DNA from 4 places in the Pseudoalteromonas sp. SG43-4 genome. Region 4 is predicted to be linked to each of the others. Evidence: predicted binding sites of a transcription regulator. Region 4 holds the regulator's gene; each other region holds the start of a gene.
What was found. Region 4 encodes sigma-54, which starts transcription at its own class of promoters, with help from an activator protein. Its sites were predicted from a motif close to GTTGGCACGNNNNTNGNNT; they were not measured.
Positions count from the first base shown of each region.

Region 1: a site for sigma-54 is predicted at 1,076-1,094, ahead of flgJ (flagellar assembly peptidoglycan hydrolase FlgJ). Genes of this name have one in related genera too.
Region 2: a site for sigma-54 is predicted at 1,270-1,288, ahead of H5160_RS18270 (hemerythrin domain-containing protein). Genes of this name have one in related genera too.
Region 3: a site for sigma-54 is predicted at 737-755, ahead of H5160_RS18825 (BON domain-containing protein). Genes of this name have one in related genera too.

Region 1 is NZ_JACJFB010000005.1:15,175-17,381, reverse strand. Features, by position in the region: gene flgK (flagellar hook-associated protein FlgK) at 1-21, opposite strand, end outside; gene flgJ (flagellar assembly peptidoglycan hydrolase FlgJ) at 23-1,039, opposite strand; gene H5160_RS06355 (flagellar basal body P-ring protein FlgI) at 1,206-2,207, opposite strand, start outside.
Region 2 is NZ_JACJFB010000025.1:27,138-29,344, forward strand. Features, by position in the region: gene H5160_RS18250 (GGDEF domain-containing protein) at 1-147, shown strand, start outside; gene H5160_RS18255 (DUF6500 family protein) at 180-398, opposite strand; gene H5160_RS18260 (hypothetical protein) at 428-682, opposite strand; gene H5160_RS18265 (hypothetical protein) at 742-996, opposite strand; gene H5160_RS18270 (hemerythrin domain-containing protein) at 1,328-1,753, shown strand; gene H5160_RS18275 (hypothetical protein) at 1,847-2,207, opposite strand, start outside.
Region 3 is NZ_JACJFB010000027.1:36,760-38,966, reverse strand. Features, by position in the region: gene srmB (ATP-dependent RNA helicase SrmB) at 1-555, shown strand, start outside; gene H5160_RS18825 (BON domain-containing protein) at 829-1,149, shown strand; gene H5160_RS18820 (mechanosensitive ion channel family protein) at 1,725-2,207, opposite strand, start outside.
Region 4 is NZ_JACJFB010000002.1:284,592-286,798, forward strand. Features, by position in the region: gene ptsN (PTS IIA-like nitrogen regulatory protein PtsN) at 1-282, opposite strand, end outside; gene hpf (ribosome hibernation promoting factor) at 287-574, opposite strand; gene H5160_RS03305 (RNA polymerase factor sigma-54) at 601-2,100, opposite strand; gene lptB (LPS export ABC transporter ATP-binding protein) at 2,170-2,207, opposite strand, start outside.

The sequences.
Region 1 (2,207 bases), on a different contig from region 4:
GTTCAATAAATTAAACGACATGTTACTCTACTCCTTGGCGGATCACGTTTGCCGCAATGTCTTTTAGCTGACTGCTATTGAGCACTTTTTTTATTTTGCTGGCATAATTTGGATCGGTTGCATAACCTGCTTTTTGTAATGAATCTAAAAAGTCATTTGGTTTTGCTGTATTTTGTAATGCTTCTTTGTAGCGTGGGTTTTGCGTTAAAAAATCAACGAAGTCGTTCACGCTATCTTTAACTGAATCGTAGGCTCTAAAGCTGGCTTGTTTTTTAACGGGTGTGCCTTGTTCAAACTCAAGCGTTACTTTGCTTGCTTTATCACCTTCCCAGCTTTTATCTGACTTAATATTAAATAAGTTATTTGAGCTGCCACCGTCATTTTTATTAATAATGTGCTTACCCCAACCGGTTTCAAGTGCCGCTTGTGCAACCATTACCGCAGGATTTAAACCAATTTTTTGCGCTGCCGTTTTAGCGTGTTCCCACACTGAACTTACAAACTCTTCTGCATTTTTAAATGTTGGGCTATCGGTTTTAGTCTCTGCAGTATCGACTTTAGGCTCAGCAATATCGGCTTTAGTGTTATTAACGATAAGATCGGATTGCTTATTTTTTTGCTCATGAGGAAGAGCGGAACCGACTTGCGTATCGCTAAAAATATCGTTGGTTGTTCTAAGCACCGAGCCTGGCATAAAGTTTTTAGACTCAGGCGATAACTGCTGAACTATTAAATCGGCAAGGCCTAACGAGCCATTTGATGAAAGCTCTGTTGAAAGTTGCTGATCGTGCATTTCTTCAAAAAACTTTACGCCACTTGAATTAAATGGGCTGTCTTTGTCTTCAAATGCTTCGTTAGCTTTGCGCATTCCTTTGAGCAACATTTGCGTAAAAATAGCTTCAAATTGTGCGGCCGCTTTTTTGAGCGCAGCTTTAGAGGCATCAGTTGATGCATCGCCGCTCGTTAAGGCTTCTTTACGAAGTGAATCTAAGTTGCCTAAATCAAAAAAGTTTTGTTTATCGAGGTGATTAGTTTCCATCGGCTTTTTGACACAAAATGAATAATACAGTTAAAAATGCAAAAATTGAGCCACTACAGATAAAACAAGGAAGATAAAAATAATAAACTTAAGTTGCTGTAAATAAAAAGCCCTAATTTCAAAAATATAGGGCTTAAGTAATACGTTATTTATTGGCTTGAGTTATTTATATAACAACTAACTGTCCGTTAATTGCGCCGGCTTCTTTTAGTGCTTCTAAAATAGCCATTAAGTCACCAGGCGCTGCGCCTACTTCGTTAATTGCGCGAACTAAATCGTCAAGGCTTACACCTGGATTAAATACAAAGGCGCGCGAGTCATCTTGATTTACATCAATAATGCTCTGCTGCGTAACAACTGTATCACCGTTTGCTAGCGGGTTTGGTTGTGACACGTTTTGTTGTTCTGCAATTGTTACTGTTAAGCCACCGTGAGTTATAGCCGCAGGCTGAAGCTTAACGTTTTTACCAATCACAATTGTACCTGTGCGCGAGTTAACTATAATTTTAGCGGCCATGTCAGCTGGTTTAAATTCTAAGTTTTCGAGTGTTGATAAGTACGATACACGCTGGGATGCATCGCGTGGTGCTATAACACGAATAGAAACAGAATCTATTGCTTGTGCGCTATTTGGGCCAACTAAGTCATTAATTGTTTTTTCTAGGCGTTTTGCCGTTGTAAAGTCTGGGCGGTTTAAATTAAAAGTAATGTAATCGCCTTGCATAAACGGGCTTTCTACTGTGCGTTCAACTGTTGCACCATTTGGTATACGACCAACTGTAGGGGTGTTAATTACAACTCTACTGCCATCAAGACCTTGTGCACCTAAGCCACCAACAATTAAACTACCTTGTGCAATTGCATACACGTTACCGTCTACACCCTTTAAAAAAGTTTGTAGTAAAGTACCACCACGTAAGCTGCCTGCACTACCAATAGAAGAAACCGTTATATCTATTGTTTGCCCGGGTTTTCTAAATGCAGGTAATTCTGCATGTACAGCAACAGCGGCAACATTTTTAATTTTAGGACTTTGAGTTGAAGGTAGCGTAATACCAAAGCTGTTTAACATGCCTCTAAAACTTTGTTGTGTGTATGAGTTTTGCTCGCCAGTGCCTGGCAAACCAACTACTAAGCCATAACCGACTAATTGGTTAGAGCGTACGCC
Region 2 (2,207 bases), on a different contig from region 4:
CTTCCTAGTGATACAAAAATCACTTTTAGTGTGGGAGCCTCTGTAAGTAGCCCTTTAAAAAACACACTAGATGTTCTTATTAAGCATGCAGATAAATTACTTTATAAAGCAAAAGAAAACGGAAGAAACCAAGTCGTTGTTGATTAAATACAGCTAAAAGTACTTGCTCAGTTAATTGACTAAAGTCCATCTAAAACCATCTGTTTAATTTTATGTGCTTTTACAAAATGATCTAATTTATGGGTGTGTATCCACCAAGTAGCAGCTTCCATAAGTAGCTCTGGGTCGTCGTTTTTATTAGCAAAAAATGCATAAAAAGAAAGCCCTACATTTTCGCCTTTAACTGCTATTTTTTTATCGCACACGGTAATTATTTTTGCTCTTAGTTCTTCCCTCATACATACCTTATTTAATTATATTTTTACTATTAAAATACGCCATTTAAAAAGCTAACGATTAGCTGTAAAAGGCTTCTATCAACCAAGCCATGATTCTCAAGCTCTTTATTAGGCGTATTTACTTTTGCAGCTTTGCATTCATTATCTAGTGTCTCATTTTTACGTGTATCGGTTTCGTATGCAATATCTGCTTGTTCCATACATTTTGCCGAGCCTGCGTAAGGCTTCGCCGCACAAGCGCTTAGTAATAAAAAAAGTGGAATTGCTATCAATAATTGCTTCATAACTAATCCTATTTTTACGCAACTTATTTACTTTAAATTACAGTTGCAAGTTAGCCTATTTACTTTTCTACCACCATTACAAAAAATTCAAAAAAGAACGTACCGATGGCATCAAAAAAAGTGTTATTTTTTTCATCCTTTTTAATTTGTGCGCTAATGCATTGATTGTAAACCTGTGAGCTTGTTTGAGCGCCATTTCGATCAACCATTTCAGCCTCTTCAATGCATAAGTTAGGGTCAGAACGCGGGGCTGTACTACATGCACTCAGTAAAGCGCACAGCAATAATGCGGCGACGGGGCTTTTTATGTTCATCTTTAAACTATCCTATTAAGTTAACGTGCTACCTGCATTTATGTGTGAGAGTAATATATAGGTTGTACCCAAATAACACTGGCACTTTATCACTGCAATAAAATAAACAACCAATAAATATTTGTAAGGTTCTGTAGGGATTTATATTCACTTTTATAATTGAACTGCGCGAAAGCCTGAAATTATTGCATTCATATCACTGTAAAATTTACAGTGATCGCAGCCAAAGAATAAAAAATTAAATTAAATTTATTAAAATACAATAACTTAATATTTGGCATTTAGTTTGCTAGTTAATGATATAAGCAAATAAATTGTAAAAGGACTAGTTATGAATATTTTTGAAGCACTACGTCATGACCATGACAAACAACGAGAATTGGTAGATGCGCTTATTCAAACACACGGCGACACAGAGCAGCGCCACACGCTAATGGATGAGCTAAAAACAGAATTAGAAAATCACGCAAAATTTGAAGAACGTTACTTTTATAACCCACTTATGTTTGATGACTTAACTCATGAAAAAGCGCGCCACAGCGTAGCTGAACATCACGAAATTGATGAATTAATTGAACAACTTGAAGATACCGAAATGAGCTCGTCTGCATGGTTAGTTGCAGCTAAAAAGCTACACCATTTGGTACATCATCATTTAAGTGAAGAAGAACACGAAGTGTTTCAATTAGCGGGTAAAGCACTTACCGAAGGGCAAAAAGAGAGCCTTGCTGAGCAATACAACGACGCTATGCATTAGTTGTAAACACGCAAACCGACTTCCACACACTCCCTGTGTACTTATTGGTTATAAGCCTTATGGCTTATAACCAATTTTTTTGCATGTACTTTATTACTTTACAGTAAATTTCACGTCTTGGTCGCGTAATAAGTAAAGTGCAAAACACGCAGCCCACATTGGCCATGCAGTAAAGAATAATAAGTTATTAAAGCCATCTATGTACTGGTTGTAAGAAGAAAGCGTAGATAAGCCATGCATTACAAAAATGATACCGTACGTTATACGCTTTTTAATACCTGCTAAAAATGCTAAAACAAGCACTAACTGCACCGCACCAATAATGTAAGCCACTATATCTGTAGAGCCACTAATACCGTAAAAATGTTCAAAAATACGTGCGCTATGCCCAGGATTAACAAACTTATCGAATGTCCACATAACCATTACAATAAACACGCCTAAACGCAAAGAT
Region 3 (2,207 bases), on a different contig from region 4:
TTAGCCGATGACTATCATCACAAACTAGAGCTTTTAGTAAATACCTTAAATGGTCCAGATGTGACTAAAGCAATTGTGTTTGTTAAAACCCGTGAGCGTTTAGAAACACTGATTGGCGAGCTAACCAATAATGGCGTTAAAGCAGCTTGGTTACGCGGCGAAATGCCACAAGACAAACGTATGAAAGCCATGGAAAACTTCCACAGTGGCAAAACACGTATCTTAATTGCTACCGACGTAGCTGCACGTGGTATTGACGTATCTGACATTAGCCACGTTATTAACTTTGATATGCCGCGCACTGCCGACGTATACGTACACCGTATTGGTCGTACTGGCCGTGCTGGTAAAAAAGGGATTGCAATATCTTTAGTTGAAGCACACGACATTGGTATTTTGTATAAAGTAGAGCGCTACGTTGAACAAAAACTAAAACGCCGTGTAATTAAAGGTGTTGAGCCACAGCATAAAGAAGCTAAGCCGCCGGCTAAAAAGCGTAAAGATCCAGTAAAAATGAAAGCCAAGAAAAAGGCCAAGGTTAAAAAGAAAAAGTAACCTAACATATTTTTATTCTAAGCCGACTTTTGTCGGCTTTTTTAATGCAAGCCTTACAGGCTCTGGTGTTTGTACCTGTTACATATGTAACCCAAGCATGTAACTCATACTCATTTAAATGTAATTTTTGCCCACCTTAATTCCCACTTAATAAAATCACCTTATATTTCATAGCGTTAATATTGGCACTGAAATTGTAACTACAAAGATAACCTAGCCGATGGAATTTCCATTTTGTGGCTGCACTATTCACCGTAATGTAAGGATTAAGTTATGAACCGCTTCAAGTTAACTATCGCTTTAGTATCATTTTGTTGTTTATTTTTATTAGCTTGCGCTACAAAGGTAAGTGCAGCAACCAACATGGCCGTAGTAAGCAGTGTAGCCACTCAACCTAACCTACAACAAACTATCACCAACACCCTACGAACTAACCCTAACCTGGCGTTAAGTGATATTCGTGTGCAGGTAAAAAATGGTGAAGTAGATTTATACGGTGAAGCACAAACTGGTTTTCAGCGCGCACTAGCTCAAAAATTTCTAGAAAATATAGATGGGGTTAAAATCATTCGTAACAAAATTAGCGTTATTTAATACGCACCACAAAACCTATTTGTATAACTAATTCATAAGCGCGGCTTGTTACTCCAACACAAGCTGCGCTTTTTTATATTCTGTTTTAAGGCAAATTTTGCAGCTGTGAAGAAGATAAAATAAAGCCTAAGCAATACGATTATTCCTCCCCCTAAAACGATAGCTCACACTTATACTTAAGAAGATAGATTTAGAATTGACGCTAGCGTGTTTGTCTTTGCTCTTTTAACCCTTAAGTTAACCCAATTGATACTGAAAAAGCTTACACAGATTCTTTAGCCGACCTAACGGGCTTAAAAAGGATGATTTATTTAGTTATTGAAATAGATGAGAGCGTTTTTTCAGAGTGTGCGGCAAGGCAGTAAAAAAATCGTTGGGTAAACACTAATCTTACTTGTTAATACTCCCATGGCCAAACGCAACTAATCTGAATTGATATTCAATAAACACAAAACTAGGTATTTAAACTTTTAGCTAATAATCCATTTATAAAAAAGCGCAATTTTACTCTGTAAAATTGCGCTGTTGGTAAGTAACTATTTCCCAATGCTTTTGCCTAATGAGTTTTAACTAAATTACTCACTTTGGCTAGAGTCAGCACCGTCGCTACTGTCTTTATTGGATGACTGCTGGCTTATTTTATCGCTTATCATGGCATCGAGTTTCTCACCGCCTTTAATACCAAAATCTAAAGTACGAATTGGGAAAGGAATACTAATATCAGCTTCGTCTAATGCTTGCTTAACGGCAACAACACCTTTGTGGCGTACCGTCATAAAGTCAGGCTCGCCTGGGTATTTAATCCAAAACCACACCAGTAAGTTAATGCTGCTGTCGCCAAAACCTTCAGCGTATACAGCGGTTTCGTCTTTACGTATTACAAAGTCAAATTCGTTAATTTTATCGACTATAACGTCTTTTGCTTTTTCTATGTCGTCGCCATACGAAATACCTACGGGTACTTCTATACGTCTTATACCTAGCGTGGTGTAATTTTTTAGTACATTTCTAAATAAGACTTTGTTTGGTACAAGTATTAGTTGCCCGTAAAAGCTCTC
Region 4 (2,207 bases):
ATTATCGATTGCATCAAAGTTTATTGGAGTTTCGCTAACGAGCACTAAAGCCAAAGGCTCTTCTGCACCGCTCATTCTTCCATGAGGAATAGCAATGCCACGTCCTATACCTGTACTACCTAATTTCTCTCTGCTCATTAAAGCATTAAGAATATCTTGTTGCGGTAAATACGGAAGTTTGTCGTGAGCAAGTTCGCTAATGAACTCTAAAATTCTTTTTTTGCTATTAAAAAGGACCGCAGCTTTGCTGCAGTCCTGGCATATAAGTGAACTTAATTTCATCATATTAGTGTCGAGCAAGCTTCTCTTTGTGTTTGATTACTTGGCGATCGAGCTTGTCGATCAACGAGTCAATAGCGGCATACATATCTTGATGTTCTGTAGAGGCAAATAGCTCAGCACCGCTTACGTGTATTGTGGCTTCTGCTTTTTGATTTAATTTTTCTACATCGAGAATGACATGAACATTATTAATATGATCAGAGTGTCTTTCAAGCTTCGCAAATTTAGTATTAATATAGTCTCTTAGTGAATCGGTTAATTCTACGTGACGACCAGTTAAGTTTAGTTGCATAAGCATTACCCTCTTAGTTTAGCGTCTTAAATCAGACTTTTACGCTGATTTGACGGTGGAATAGCAAGAGATTCGCGGTATTTTGCGATTGTACGTCTCGCTACTTTAATTCCTTGCTCAGCCAATATATCCGCTATTTTGCTATCACTCAATGGTTTTGCTGAGTTTTCTGCTGCGATTAATTTTCGGATAAGCGCACGTATTGCTGTAGATGAACATTCACCACCGTTTTCAGTACTTACATGGCTTGAGAAAAAATATTTAAGCTCAAATATACCACGGGGTGTATGCATGTACTTTTGAGTAGTTACGCGAGAAATTGTCGATTCGTGCATTTCTACCATTTCAGCAACATCATTTAAAACCATTGGTTTCATGGCTTCAGGGCCATGTTCAAAAAAGCCTTGTTGTTGCTTAACAATACAATTAGTAACTTTTAATAGCGTGTCGTTTCTACTTTCTAAGCTTTTAATAAACCATTTAGCTTCTTGTAAATGTGAGCGAATAAACTGGCTGTCGCCACTTGATTTTACAGTGCGAGACATTGCCGCGTATTGGCTATTAACACGAATTTTAGGCATGCTATCTGGGTTTAATTCGACAACCCAGCGGCCTTTAATTTTTTTAACTGACACATCAGGAATAACATACTCAGATTCTTCCCTTACAATAGTATCTGCAGGTTTTGGGTTGAGAGTATGTATTAGTGTCATTACTTCTTTAAGCTCTTCTTCTTTGAGCTTAGTTTTTTTCATTAATGTACGATAGTCGCGAGCTGCTAATAGATCAATATGCTCGGTTAAAATCATTTTCGTTTCATTAATATAAGGTGTTTCTTTATCAAATTGATTAAGCTGAATACACAAACACTCTTGTAAACTACGTGCAGCAATACCAACAGGATCAAACAGTTGGATGCGTTTTAATACCGCTTCAATTTCATCAAGTTCGACTTCGTTATCATCTTCGTTTTCTTGATTAAAGCTTTCTAAAATCTCTTCGCAGCTTAGTGTTAAAATACCTGAATCATCGACAGCTTCTACAATAGCAATAGCAATAGCTTCGTCTGTAGGGCTAAATGGCGTTAGTTGTAATTGCCACATTAAATACTCATGGAGCGTTTCAGTAGAGGCGCCTTGGTATATTGATTCGTCTTCAGGCATTGGACCTGATGAGGCTGCAGGAGCTGCACTCATGTACTCATCCCAACTGACATCCATAGCCATGTCGTCACTTAGCGTGTCTTTTGCAAGTGCTTCACCAGTATCTTGTTCGTATTCGCTCGGAGCATCATCAGCAGATGCGCTAACAGTTATGTCATCGGTATCAGCTTTTTGCTCGTTTTTACCAGCAGCGTCTTCGGAATAGTCTGCCTCTTCAACCTCTAATAGTGGATTACTGTCGAGAGCTTCTTGTATTTCTTGCTGGAGATCCAATGTACTGAGTTGCAACAAACGAATAGCTTGTTGCAACTGTGGAGTCATTGTAAGTTGCTGGCCCATGCGCAGCTGTAGTGATTGCCTCATGTATCTCTAACAATCCTTTTATGTTGTTATAATTAATACTAGCAGATGCTTAAAGACATGGCGTAAATGTTACAGCCTAAATTGCTCGCCTAAGTAAACATCGCGTA